Regions from separate parts of the Leifsonia naganoensis genome, predicted to be linked through region 2. Evidence: predicted binding sites of a transcription regulator. Region 2 holds the regulator's gene; the other holds the start of a gene.

Region 1 (6,943 bases), 1.1 Mb from region 2:
TTCCAGGCCGTCATCGTGAGGGGGAAGTTCCAGGGGACGACGGCGCCGACCACGCCGGCGGGCTCGCGGGTCACCAGGGCGAGCGCGTCGGGAGTGGCCTCCGGAGCCTCCCCCGGCAGCTTGTCGGCCAGCTGGCCGTACCAGCGCAGGCACTGGGCGACCGCGCGCAGCTCGACGCCGCGGGCGTCCTGCACGGGCTTGCCCATCTCGAGCGAGATCCGCAGTGCGAGCTCGCGGGCGTTCTGCTCGACGAGGTCGCCGAAGCGGACCAGCACGCGTCCGCGCTCGATCGCCGCCCGCCGTGACCAGACGCCGCTCTCGAAGGCGGCGCGCGCCGAGCGGACGGCAGCGTCGACGTCGGAGGCGGTCCCGTCGGCGACGACCGCCAGAACGGAGCCGTCGCGCGGGCTGACGAGGTCGAACCCGGTGGGGGCGTCGGAGAGGAGCCGGCGGCCGCCCACGAGCGGCGCGGTGTCCCAGTTCAGGTTCTCCGCCTCGTGCTGCCAGGTGTCTCGCATTGCCGCCCTCTCTCCATTGGTTGAAGTGAGGTTATGCGTTAACGGCCACTATCGCAATCACAAATTTAGGTTTCGGCCACTTCTGCAACAAGATGTTTACAAATCAGCCACATCCGGCAACTCGGCGACGAGCATCGGACCGCGCCGGACGGGAGCGAGCACGACCGACGTCTGCGCTGCCGTGACGCCCAGAGCGGCGACGTCCTCGGTGAGGAACCGGTACAGGGCGTGCTCGTCCTCGACGACGCAGTCGACCAGCAGCTGGGTGGCCCCGGTGCAGGCGGCGCAGAAGCGCACGGAGGGATGCCGCCCGAGCGCCTCCCCCACCGCCTCCACGCGGTCGGGAGAGACCTGCAGCCAGGTGAGCGCCTCGACGCGCAAGCCGTGCAGGGCCGGACTGATCTCGGTGCGCACGTGCAGCACGCCGGCGCCGAGCAGGGCGTCGAGCCGCCGCTTCACCGTCGGAGGGGTGACGCCGATCCGCTCCGCCACGTCGCTCGCCGTGGCCCGCCCGTCCTCGGCGAGCACCGCGACCAGCCGGTCGTCGTCCGCCGAGAGCGCCACACGCCCGCTCGCGCGCGGGGCCGGTTCCTCCCCGTTGCGCAGCTGCGCCAGCACGGCCGGTGGGAGCGGGATGGCCGTCCAGTCGAAGCCGGAGCGGAAGAACTTGAGCACCGTCCCGACGCGCACCGACACCAGGTGGTCGAGCTCGGGGAGCTCCTCCACCACCAGCCGGGCGCTCTCCTCCGGTGTGCGCGGCATGAGCTGGCAGATCACGTCTGCGCCGCTCTCGAGCACAGACACGCTCGACGCGTCAGGGCGGGTGGCGAGGGCCTGCGCGACCGCGACCGCCCGGCCCGGCCGCGTGCCGATCTGGATGACGAGCGGACGTGCATCCCCCACCATCGTCGTATCGAGATAGGTGGAGACGCGCACGGCGCCCACGTCGAGCAAGCGCTGCCCGCGGCGCGCGATCGTGCGCACCGGAGCGTCGATCACCTTGGCGATGAGCCCCCAGCTGGCGCGCCCGTTCGCCTGGAGCGCCGCCGCGATGCGGGAGTCGAGTTCGTCGAAGTCGGTGGAGATGGCCACGCCCCTACGCTAGCCGGGCATCCCGGCGCACGCCGCGAGCGGAGACGATCATGTCCACACTGAGCACGACGAGGGCCAGCCAGACGATCCCGAAGCCGAGCCACCGCTCGGGCGGCATCGCCTCGTGCAGCACGAACACGCCGACCATGAACTGGATGAGCGGCGTGACGTACTGCACGAACCCCATGTAGACGAGCGGGAGACGCCGGGAGGCCGCGGCGAAGAACAGCAGCGGCACCGCCGTCACGACGCCCGCGCCGGCGAGCGCGATCGTGTGCCACGTGCCGTACGCGCCGAGGGTGATCCCCGTGGTCATCCCCACGATGACCAGCTGCACGATGGCGACCGGTGTGAGCCACATCGTCTCCAGCGTGAGCCCGGAGACCGCGTCGACCGACGGCCCGACGCGCTTCTTGATGAGGCCGTAGAAGCCGAACGAGAACGCCAGCACCAGCGCGATCCACGGGAAGGCGCCGTAGCCGACCGCGAGGACGATCACGGCCACGGCGCTCAGCGCGACCGCGACCCACTGGGCCGGTCGCAGGCGCTCGCGCTGCACGAGCACGCCGAGCAGGACGGTGACGATCGGGTTGATGAAATAGCCGAGGGCGGCCTCCACCACGTGGCCGGTGACCGTGGCCAGCACGTAGGTCTGCCAGTTGACGTAGATCAGCGCACCCGCGAGGGCCATCGTGAACAGGATGCGCGGCGAACGGATCAGCGCGACCAGCGGACGCCACGCCCGCGTGACCGTGATCAGGAGGGCGCAGAACACCAGCGAGAAGACGACGCGCCAGGCGACGATCTCCCACGCCGTCGTGGGTGCCAGGGCGATGAAGTAGAGGGTGAGGACGCCCCACAGGACGTGCGCCGAGAGGGCGAAGACCAGTCCGGAGGTGCGGCGGTCGGTCGTGGGAGCAGGCGGTGTCACCCGACAGACTCTAGCGACCCCGGCCGACAGACGAGAACGGCCCGGATGCCAGAAGGCATCCGGGCCGGACGTGAGACGGGGTGCGTCAGCGGACGACGACCGCGAGCACGTCGCGGGCCGAGAGGACGAGCAGGTCCTCGCCGCCGAACTTGACCTCGGTGCCACCGTACTTGGAGTAGATGACCTTGTCGCCGACGGCGACGTCGAGGGGGATGCGGTTGCCGTTGTCGTCGATGCGGCCGGGGCCCACGGCGACGACTTCGCCCTCCTGCGGCTTCTCCTTGGCGGTGTCGGGGATGACCAGACCGGACGCAGTGGTCTGCTCAGCCTCGACCTGCTTGATGACGATGCGATCTTCGAGCGGCTTGATGGAGACCGACACGTTGACCCCTTTCCTATGACAAACGGTGTCTTGACAGAAGACGTGAGTTAGCAGCCTCGCACTGCGAGTGCTAACGAGAGTCTAGAGGGTGCGTTAGCAGTCACGCAACGTGAGTGCCAAGAGGTAGCGTGTGGGTCATGGAACGGTCCGAATTCGTCGAACTGCTGAGCTCGGAAGGGCTCCGTCTGCTCGACTCCCTGCCCCCGTACCGGACCGAGAAGGACGTGCTGCGTCTCGTCACCGACCTGCGCAAGCGGGGGCACTCCCCCGGCCTGGTCGCCGCCGTCCTCACCCAGTCGAAGCTGCGGCGCAAGGCCGTCGCGAAGTTCGGCGATTTCGCCTCCCGGATGCTCTTCACCGAGGCCGGCCTGGAGCAGGCGACGCGGCTCTCGGTGGCCGCCCGGCACGCCGGCCGCTTCCGCACGGCGGGCATCCGCCGCGTGGCCGACCTCGGCTGCGGGATCGGTGGAGACGCCCTCGCCTTCGCCGCGATCGACCTGGAGGTGACCGCCGTCGAAGCGGACGAGGTCACCGCGGCCATCGCCGCCTACAACCTCGCTCCGTTCCCGTCCGCGACCGTCGTGCACGGTCGCGCCGAGGAGACCGACCTGCGCGCCGTCGAGGGCGTCTTCCTCGATCCGGCCCGCCGGACGGCGGGACACGCGCAGACCGAGCGGCTGACCGATCCCGACGACTACACGCCCTCGCTCGGCTTCGCCTACGAGATCGCGACCGGGCGCTCGGTCGGGATCAAGCTCGGTCCCGGATTCGACCGCGACCTCATCCCCTCGAACGCCGAGGCCCAGTGGATCTCGTCCGACGGCCAGGTGGTCGAGCTCGGCCTGTGGTTCGGCGCGCTCGCGCGGAGCGGGACCCGTCGCGCGGCACTCGTCCTGCGCGGCGACGACGCCCACGAGCTGACGGCGGAGGCCGACAGCGAGGATGCCGAGACCGGCGACCTCGGCGAATACCTCTACGAGCCGGACGGCGCGGTGATCCGCGCCCGGTTGATCGGCGACCTGGCCCGCTCGCTCGGCGGACGCATGGTCGCCGACGGCATCGCCTACATCACGGCGGACGCCGCGGTGGAGACGCCGTTCGCCGCCGGGTTCCGGGTGCTCGAGACCCTCCCATACGGCGAGCGCGACCTCAAGCGCGCGCTGCGCGACCGCGGCATCGGCACCCTGGAGATCAAGAAGCGCGGCGTGGATGTCGACCCCGCCGCGCTCCGCAAGCGCCTCGCGCTCAACGGCGACCGGTCGGCGACCCTGATCCTCACCAGGATCGCCGGACGGCACACCGCGCTGCTGGCCGAGCGGCTCTGAGGCCGCCCGGCGCCGCGACCCGCGTCAGTACGTGTTGTAGTTGGCGGAGAAGCTCGCGAACAAGATCGCCAACCCGATCCAGACGATGATCGCGATCGCGATGCTCACGAAGCCCAGGATGAGGCCGGTGAGCCAGAATCCCTTCGCCTGCGGCTCCTTGCTCCGGCCGAGGAAGCCGAGCACGACCGCCGCGATGCCGAACAGCACGCCGATGCCCCAGGCGATGTTGAGCACGATGCCGACGATGCCGCCGATGAGCGAGAGGATGCTCAAGATGGGCGTCTTCGTGGGCGCCGCATAGGGCTGGGCGTACCCGGGGGCAGGCTGACCATAGGCCGGCGCGCCATAGCCGGGAGCCGGGGGCTGCTGACCGTACGGCTGCTGCGGCTGACCATACGGCTGCTGCGGCTGGCCGTAGGGCTGCTGAGGCTGAGCATAGGGCTGCTGCGGCGGCTGGCCGTACTGCGGCTGCTGACCGTACGGCTGCTGCGGCTGCTGCGGCTGCTGGCCGTACGGGGCCTGCGGCTGCTGGCCGTAGGCGGGAGCGGCGGGCGGGGCGACCGGCGGCACGGAGCCCGCGTCGGGGGCGGGTGCAGCAGGAGGGGCGGGCGGCGCTACGGGAGCCGACTCGGTGGCCGGGACCACGGGCTCCGCGGGCGGGACCGCTCCGTTCTGGGCGTCGGGGTCCGTGGGGCCGGCGGGCGCGTTCGGATCGGTCATGTTCCGCATCTCCTTCTAGCTACGGGAATTTCTGGGAACTCCCTGGGCCATCCCATCGTCCCAGCGGGGCCGCGGGGTGTCAACGACTAGCGGGCCACCTGGATCTCGGTGACGGGCAGCGTCGAGTCGGCGCCGAAGGTGAGCTCGCTCGGCTCGCGTCCGGCCATCACCAGCTGCGCGCCGAGGGCGGCGATCATCGCCCCGTTGTCGGTGCAGAGCGAGAGCGCCGGGATGCGCAGCGCGATGCCCGCCTCGCGGGTCCGCTCCGCCGCCAGCTGACGCACGCGCGCGTTGGCGACGACGCCCCCGCCGAGCAACAGGCGCGGGACGCCGTGGTCGCGGCAGGCGGCGACGGCCTTGGTCAGCAGCACGTCGACGACGGCCTCGCGGAAGCTGGCGGCCACGTCGGCGACGGGCACCTCCTCCCCCGCGTCCTGCCGCTGCTCGACCCAGCGGGCGACCGCGGTCTTCAGCCCCGAGAACGAGAAGTCGTAGCGGTGCTGCTCGAGGTCCTTGGGCTTCGTGAGCCCGCGGGGGAACCGGATCGCGCGGGGGTCGCCGTCGGCGGCCACCCGGTCGATCTGCGGTCCACCCGGATACGGCAGCCCGAGCACGCGGGCCACCTTGTCGAAGGCCTCGCCCGCCGCGTCGTCGATGGTCTCGCCGAGCAACTGGACGTCCGAGACCAGATCGCGCACGAGGAGCAGGGAGGTGTGACCTCCCGAGACCAAGAGGGCGATCGTCGGCAGCTCCACCGGGTGGCCCGGGCCGCCCGACGCGTCCAGGAGATCGGCGCCGACGTGGCCGACGAGGTGGTTCACCGCGTACAGCGGTTTGCCGAGCGACACGGCGAGCGCCTTCGCCGCGCCGACCCCGACCATCAGCGCGCCCGAGAGGCCCGGTCCGCTGGTCACGGCGATCGCATCGACGTCCGCCAGCTCGATCCCGGCGTCCGCCACGGCCGTGCGGAGGGTCGGCGTCAGGGCCTCCAGGTGGGCGCGCGCAGCGACTTCGGGGACCACGCCGCCGTAGCGCGCGTGCTCGTCCATGGAGGACGCGATGGTGTTGGCGAGCAGCGTCGTGCCGCGCACGATCCCGACGCCGGTCTCGTCGCAGGAGGTCTCGATGCCGAGCACCAGGGGTTCGTCGCGGTTCATGCGATCGTCGTCTCCGGGGTCGGGACGGTGAGACGCATCACGATGGCGTCCACGCCGTCCGGCTGGTAATACTGCGGCCGCACCCCGATCTCCTCGAAGCCGAGGGAGAGGTACAGCGCCTGCGCGCCCGGGTTGTCGGCGCGCACCTCGAGGAAGATCTCGCGGGCGCCGCGCGAACGCGCCTCGCCGATCAGCGCGTTCATGAGCGTCCGCGCGAGGCCGTGACGGCGGGCGTGGGGCGCGACGGCGATGGTCTGGATGTCGCCCTCGCCCGCGCCGCGCGGCGCCAAGAGTCCGGCGTAGGCGTCGATCTGCTCCGGCTCGCCGGGCGGGAACGCGACGAGGTAGTAGCCGTGCTGGCCGGTGACCTCGGAGCGCATCGACCGCTCGGACCACGCGTCGTTGACGAACAGCGCCCGCTCCAGCTCCATGATCGCCGGGACGTCCGTCTCGGCGGCGCGGCGCAGCTCCCAGGCGGTCACGCGCTCACCCGCTTCGGCCCGGCGGAGAGCGTCACATCGGGCGAACGGAGGTAGAGGGGCTCGTCCGCGTCGAACGGCCGCTTGTTGGCGTAGCGGATCTCGGCGATCATCCCGAGCCGTCCCGCGCTCACCACGGTCGCGTCGACGCGGGCGATCCCGGAATGCGGGAGTTCGTCGGGCTTGCCGAGGCCCGGTCCGTCGAGCCGGATGGGGAGGCCGAGCTCGTCGACACCGCTGTAGGCCGTCCAGTACCGCTCGCGCCGGCGGGCGTCGCTCACCACCAGGAGCGGTCCCTCCTGACCCGCGGCGAATCGCTCCGCGGCGATGGCGTCGTGG
Region 2 (6,943 bases):
GCCGAGGCGCACGATGCGGGCGCCCGCGGCGCGGAGCACCTCCAGCTCGCCCGGGGCGATGCCGCCCTCGGGGCCCACGACGAGCACGAGCTCGCGCTCGCCGGGGGTGAAGGCCGTCAACGCCGAGTCCCCCGTCGGCTCCAGCACCAGCACGTCCGCGCCGTCGGCGAGATCGGCGACCTGCGCCGTCGTGGCCAGCTCCCCCACCTCGGGCACCCACGCGCGGATCGACTGCTTGGCCGCCTCCCGCACGATCGTCGACCAGCGGTCACGGCCCTTCGCGACCTTCGCGCCTTCCCAACGGGAGACGGATCGCGACGCGGACCAGGGGACGACACGGTCGACGCCGAGTTCCGTCGCCGCCTGGATCGCGAGCTCGTCGCGGTCGCCCTTGGCCAGCGCCTGGACCAGCGTGATGCGCGGGGCGGGCGGCTCCTCCTGCCGGACCGAAGCGACCTCGATCGTGAGCTCAGCGCCCGTCGCGACGACGACGTCGCCCGACGCGACCAGGCCGCGGCCGTTGCCGATCGACACCGTCTGCCCCGGGCGCGTCCGGTTCACGGTCGCCGCGTGCTTGGCCTCGGGGCCGGTCAGGGTCAACCGCGCGCCGACCTCGGCCGCCTCGAGGTCCTCCCGCAGATAGAGCGAGCTCATCGGGTCAGAAGTTCAGGAACCGGTCGCGGAGCTTGGCGAAGAGCCCCTGCTGGAAGCGTGCGAGCGACGGCTCCACCGAGTGGTGCGTCGCCGCGAACTTCTTGATGAGCTCCTTCTCCTTGTGGTCGAGCTTCGTCGGCGTGACCACCTGGATGCCGACCTTCAGATCGCCGCGGCCGCTGCCGCGCAGGTGCGTGATGCCGCGGTCTTTGACCGTCACGATGTCCGCGCTCTGCGTCCCGGCCTTCAGCTCGAGCCGGATGTCGCCGTCGAGCGCCTTCACCGAGGCGGTCGTGCCGAGGATCGCATCCACCATCGACACCTCGAGGGTGCAGAGGAGGTCGTCGCCATCGCGACTGAAGACGTCGTGGTGCTTGACCTTGATCTCGAGGTAGAGGTCGCCGTTCGGGCCGCCCGCGGGGCCGGCCTCGCCGCTGCCCGGCATCTGCAGACGCAGGCCGGTGTCGACGCCGGCGGGGATGTCCACCGGAACGGTGCGACGGGCGCGCACCCGGCCCTGGCCCTGGCAGGTGACGCACGGGGTGGCGATGACGGTGCCGTAGCCGCGGCAGCTGCCGCACGGGCTCGACGTCATCACGTTGCCGAGCAGGGAGCGCACGGAGCGCTGGATGCTGCCGGTGCCGTGGCAGATGTCGCAGGTGACCGGCGCGGTGCCGGGCTGGCAGCAGGAGCCGTTGCAGGTCTCGCAGACGACGGCGGTGTCCACCTCGAGGTCGCGGTGGGTGCCGAAGACGACCTCGTCGAGGTCGATCTCCACGCGCAGCAGGGCGTCCTGCCCGCGCTCGCGCCGGGAGCGGGGGCCGCGGGAGGCTCCCCCTCCTCCCCCGAAGAACGTCTCGAAGATGTCGCCGAAGCCGGCGAAGTCGCCCTGGCCGCCCCCGCCTCCGCCGAAGCCCGTCGGGCCGCCGAGGTCGTACTGCTGGCGCTGCTTCGGGTCGCTGAGCACGTCGTAGGCGTGCGTGACGAGCTTGAACCGCTCCTGGGCCTCGGAGCTGGGGTTCACGTCCGGGTGCAGCTCGCGCGCGAGCCGGCGGTACGCCTTCTTGATCTCGTCGGGGGTGGCGTTGCGCTCAACGCCCAGTACTTCGTAGTGGTCGGCCACGTAAGGCTGTTCCTTCTCGTTTGTCGTGTTCTAGTCGCCGAGGAGGCGAGAGAGGTAGCGGGCGACCGCGCGGACGGCGGCCATGTTGCCCGAGTAATCCATGCGGAGGGGGCCGAGGAGCCCGATGCGGGCCACGTCGGAGCCGGCGGCGCTGTAGCCGCTGGACAGGATCGACGCCTCGCTCAGCCCGAGGACGGCGTTCTCACGGCCGATGCTGACGGCCACGCCGTGCTGGTCGTGCGCCATCTCGTCGAACAGGCGCAGCAGCACCACCTGCTCCTCGATCGCCTCGAGCACCGGGGTGATCGTGCCGGGGAAGTCGGTCTCGGTGCGGACGAGGTTGGCGGCCCCGGCCATGACGAGACGCTCTTGCCGGTTCGCCGCGATCTGGTCGAGCAAGGCGCTCGCGACCGGCGAGACCAGCTCGCGGGTGCGCTCGGTGAGTGCGTCCGGCAGCTGGCGCAGCCGGGCGGTCGCGTCGGGCAGGGAGAGCCCGGCCGCGGCCCCGTTGATCGCGCCGCGGATCTCGGCGATCTCCTGGTCCGTCAGCGCGGCGTTCAACTCGATGACGCGCTGCTCGACGGCGCCTGAGTCCGTGATCAGCACGCTCAGGAGACGGTGCGGCGCGAGCGACACCAGCTCGATGTGCCGGATGCGCGAGCGAGACACCGACGGGTACTGCACGAGCGCGACCTGGTTGGTCAGCTGCGAGAGCAGGCGGACGGTGCGCGCGAGCACGTCATCCAGATCGATCGACTCGCCGAGGAACGCCTCGATCGCCGTGCGCTGCGCCGTGGTGAGCGGCCGCATCTCGGAGAGGTGGTCGACGAACAGCCGGTAGCCCTTGTCGGTCGGCACGCGCCCGGACGAGGTGTGGGGGGCCGCGATCAGCTCCTCCTCCTCGAGGAGGGCCATGTCGTTGCGGATCGTCGCGGCCGAGACGCCGAACGAGTGCCGCTCGACGATGCTCTTCGAGCCCACCGGCTCGCGGGAGGCGACGTAGTCCTGGACGATCACCCGCAGGACTTCGAGACTGCGCTCGGAGACCATGACACCCTCCCGTCGACCGAATTCACTTAGCACTCAGCGTTCTTGAGTGCTAATCATATCGCGCGAACGGCCGACACGAGTTATTGTCCGCGAGCGCGCGCGGCGGTACCTTATGCGCACCGGGTCGACTCCGTCGCATCCGATCACGAAAGGGCAACACGCATGTCCGACCCGAACCAGCCCGTGGACCCGAACAACGGCGTTCCTCCGCAGCAGCCCTACGGCAACGTGCCGCCGCAGCAGCCGTACGGCGCCGCTCCCCAGCAGCCGTACGCCGCTCCCGCCGCCCCGCTCACCGCCGAGCAGGACAAGCAGTGGGCGTCGTTCGCGCACCTCGGCGGCATCCTCTGGATCCTCCCCTCCCTCATCATCTGGCTGGTCTTCAAGGACCGCGGCGAGAAGACGAACGTGGAGGGCAAGGAGGCGCTCAACTGGCAGATCACCTGGATCATCGCGTGGGTGGCCTCCCAGATCATCGGCATCATCATCGGCGGCTTCACCGTCGGCATCGGCTACCTGCTCTTCGGCCTGCTCGTGCCGTGGGCGCTCTACATCGTGAACCTGGTGTTCTCGATCCTCGGCTTCGTCAAGGTCAACGGAGGAGGCTCGTACCGTTACCCGGTGAACTTCCGCTTCATCAAGTAGCGCGCCGCTTCGGGCTGAAAAGCTCTCGGCTTCTTCTCAGACTCGGGCCTCCGGCCCTAGGCTGTGTGGGTAATCGTCCGCCGATCAGCCCGGGACGCTCCCGGGCTCTTTGCAAGGAGACTCCATGTCCGCAACGCCCCCACCGCCGCCTCAGCAGCCGTACGGAGGCGCCTCTCAGCAGTTGAGCCCCTCCGACGAGAAGCTGTGGGCGACGCTCGTCCACGTCGGCGGGATCCTCTTCGGATGGCTCCCGGCGCTCATCGGGTACCTCGTGCTCAAGGAGCGCGGCCCGTTCGTGCGCTCCCACACCGCCACGGCGCTGAACTTCCAGATCACCCTGTTCATCGGCACCGTGGTCGGCTGGATCACGAGCTTCGTCGTCGTCGGGATCTTCATCCTGCTGGCCGTCTGGGTCGTGAACATCGTCTTCAGCATCATCGCCGCGCTCAAGGCGAACCGCGGCGAGTACTACACGTACCCGATCGCCATCAAGTTCGTGAGCTGACGCTCCCGATCACACCTCGGCGAGCAGCCGTCGCACGACGGCGTCCGCCAGAAGCCGTCCTCGCAGGGTCAGCGTCACCGACCCGGCGAGGGCGGCTTTTCCGTCGATGAGGCCGTCGGCGATGAGCCCCGCGATCTCGCGGCGGCCCTCCGCCGACAGCTCGGCGGTGCGGATGCCCTCGCGGATGCGCGTGAGCAGCAGCACCCGCTCCACCCGCCGCGTCTCGGCGTCGAGCGTCTCCCGGCCGGCGGCGGGCGACTCCCCCGCGAGCACGCGCTGGGCGTAAGCGGCGGGATGCTTGACGTTCCACCACCGCACACCGCCGACGTGGCTGTGCGCGCCCGGACCGATGCCCCACCAGTCGTGGCCGAGCCAGTACGAGAGGTTGTGCCGCGAGCGGTGGTCGCCGTCGCGAGACCAGTTGCTGACCTCGTACCAGTCGTAGCCGGCCGCGGCGAGCCGCGCGTCGGCCAGCTCGTACATGTCGGCCTGGAGGTCCTCGTCGGGCTCCGGGACCTGTCCGCTCTTGATCTGGCGGGCGAGCTTGGTGCCCGCCTCGACGATGAGCGAGTACGCCGAGAGGTGGTCGGGCGCGCAGGCGAGTGCCGTGTCCAGGCTCCGCCCCCAATCGGAGAGCGACTCCCCCGGCGTGCCGTAGATCAGGTCGAGGCTCACCTGGAGGCCGGCCTCCCGCGCCCATTCGACGACGAGCGGGATGCGCTCGGGGTCGTGGGTCCGCTCCAGCGTCGCGAGGACGTGCGGGACAGCGGACTGCATCCCGAACGACACCCGCGTGAATCCGGCGTCGGCGAGGCGGCGCAGGTCGTCCGCATCCACCGAGTCCGGGTTCGCCTCGGTCGTGACCTCGGCCCCCGGTGCGAGTCCCCACGCGTCGCGGACGGCGCCGAGCATCGCTCCGAGATCCGACGGCGGCAGGAGCGTCGGCGTGCCGCCGCCCAGGAACACGGTCGACACGGGTCGCTGCGGCAGTCCGCTCGCCGCCAGTGCGCGGGCGGCGAAGCCGACCTCGGCGACCGCATGGCCCGCGTAGTCGGACTGGCTCACACCGCGGAGCTCGGTGGCCGTGTACGTGTTGAAGTCGCAGTACCCGCAGCGCACCCGGCAGAACGGCACGTGCAGGTAGACCCCGAAGTCGCGGTCCGCCGCGCCGTCGAGCGACGACTCCGGGAGGATGCCGTCGGCGGGCGCGGGGTCGCCGAGTGGGAGCGCGCTCGGCATCAGGCCGACCGTGCGGGGAGGAGCGAGCGCAGGTACTTCGTCGTGAACCGGTTCTGCACCAGCCGGAGCACCGGCGACACGAGCCGGTAGAAGCCGGTCGACGGGCGCGAGAACGACCGCAGGACGAACCACACGGTGCCGTCCTCGTGGCGCTCCACGAAGAACGCCTCCTCGCCGCTCTCCGGGTGGCCGTGCAGGGTGCCGTACGCGAAACCCGCCCGGTCCGGCTCGTCGACGACGTACACGACGCGGATCGGCGCGGAGACCTTAAACGGGCCGAACGGCACCTTGAGCACAGCCGTCATCCCGTTGCGGATGTACGGCGAGCCGTCGTCGGCGAAGACGTCCTCCTCGACGCGGTGCTCGCGCATCCTCTTCGGGGTGCCGTCGACGTCGTACTCGATGCCCTCGTACTGCACGCCCGTGCCCTCGTTCACGTCCGTGACGAGGATGCCGCTGCCGCGCTGCACGCCCCAGGTCATCAGTGCCGTGGCGGCGGTGTCGAAGCGCTCGTCGCCCGAGCCGAGCCGCGTCCGCTTCTGCAGCGGCCGGTAGCCCTTCGGCGGGTAGTAGAGCAGATCCGGGGCCTGCGTTCCGCCGACGGCGCCGTACGTGACGGGCTGGTCGGTGAAAGTGGAGCGGCGCATGGTGTCTATCCTCCGCCAATCCGCGCCCCAGCGCGAACCGGGGCGGATTCCCGGCCGGGTCTGGCGCGGGGCCGCCGGGGCGACGACACTGGGGCCGAACGCGACCGAGGAGGATCGGCATGAGCAGCATCGTGGTGCAGGAGTTCATCACCCTGGACGGCGTCATCCAGGCGCCCGGCGGATCGACGGAGGACGACGAGCGCGGCTTCCCCTACGGCGGATGGCAGATGGACTTCGATCGCGAACGCGGCGGCGGCAACGCGGACGACAACGTGGTCGTGGAGTGGGAGGAGCGCACCGAGGCGCTGCTGCTCGGCCGTCGCACCTACGACATCTGGTCGCAGGCGTGGGGCGTCTGGCCCGAGGACGCTCCCGGTCTGCAGGGCGAGTTCACGCGCCGCTACAACCGCGTGCCGAAGTACGTCGCCTCCCGCACCCTCACCGAGCTGGGCTGGAAGAACTCGCAGCTCCTCGGGGACGACGTGCCCGGCGCGGTCGCCGCCTTGCGGGAGCAGCCCGGCGGCGAGATCCGCGTCTGGGGAAGCGCGAATCTCATCCAGACCCTCGGCGCCCACGGCCTGGTCGACGAGTACCGGCTGATGGTCTACCCGATCGTGCTCGGGACGGGCAAGAAGCTCTTCCCCGACGGGTTCCCGCGCACGACGTTCGACGTCGCCGAGACGCGCACGCTCGCCTCCGGCGTCCAGATCAACGTCTACCGGAAGACGAGCGCGTAGCCTCGACTACTTCGCGTCCTTCTTCTCCGTGTCGCCCGAGAGCGCGGCGATGAACGCCTCCTGGGGGACCTCGACGCGGCCGACCATCTTCATGCGCTTCTTGCCCTCCTTCTGCTTCTCGAGGAGCTTGCGCTTACGCGTGATGTCGCCGCCGTAGCACTTGGCGAGGACGTCCTTGCGCATGGCCCGGATGTTCTCGCGCGCGATGATGCGGGCGCCGATGGCGGCCTGGATCGGCACCTCGAACTGCTGACGCGGGATGAGCTCGCGCAGCCGGCCGGCCATCATCGTGCCGTAGGCGTACGCCTTGTCGCGGTGCACGATGGCGCTGAACGCGTCGACC

The links. Region 2 encodes HrcA, which represses chaperone genes, less so after heat shock. Its sites were predicted from a motif close to TTNGCACTCGNNNNNNNCGAGTGCNAA; they were not measured.
Region 1: the regulator HrcA is predicted to act here: its motif matches at 3,017-3,043, upstream of groES (co-chaperone GroES).

Annotation. Positions count from the first base shown of each region.
Region 1 covers NZ_JACCHJ010000001.1:2,778,336-2,785,278, reverse strand. Annotated here, with positions in the region: gene HNR14_RS13510 (aldehyde dehydrogenase family protein) at 1-518, opposite strand, end outside; gene HNR14_RS13505 (Lrp/AsnC family transcriptional regulator) at 615-1,610, opposite strand; gene rarD (EamA family transporter RarD) at 1,615-2,541, opposite strand; gene groES (co-chaperone GroES) at 2,627-2,923, opposite strand; gene HNR14_RS13490 (THUMP-like domain-containing protein) at 3,061-4,248, shown strand; gene HNR14_RS13485 (DUF4190 domain-containing protein) at 4,273-4,968, opposite strand; gene tsaD (tRNA (adenosine(37)-N6)-threonylcarbamoyltransferase complex transferase subunit TsaD) at 5,055-6,125, opposite strand; gene rimI (ribosomal protein S18-alanine N-acetyltransferase) at 6,122-6,556, opposite strand; gene tsaB (tRNA (adenosine(37)-N6)-threonylcarbamoyltransferase complex dimerization subunit type 1 TsaB) at 6,604-6,943, opposite strand, start outside.
Region 2 covers NZ_JACCHJ010000001.1:3,894,230-3,901,172, forward strand. Annotated here, with positions in the region: gene HNR14_RS18750 (16S rRNA (uracil(1498)-N(3))-methyltransferase) at 1-654, opposite strand, end outside; gene dnaJ (molecular chaperone DnaJ) at 659-1,777, opposite strand; gene hrcA (heat-inducible transcriptional repressor HrcA) at 1,808-2,827, opposite strand; gene HNR14_RS18765 (DUF4870 domain-containing protein) at 2,990-3,472, shown strand; gene HNR14_RS18770 (DUF4870 domain-containing protein) at 3,597-3,977, shown strand; gene hemW (radical SAM family heme chaperone HemW) at 3,987-5,216, opposite strand; gene HNR14_RS18780 (DUF1990 domain-containing protein) at 5,216-5,863, opposite strand; gene HNR14_RS18785 (dihydrofolate reductase family protein) at 5,983-6,600, shown strand; gene lepA (translation elongation factor 4) at 6,607-6,943, opposite strand, start outside.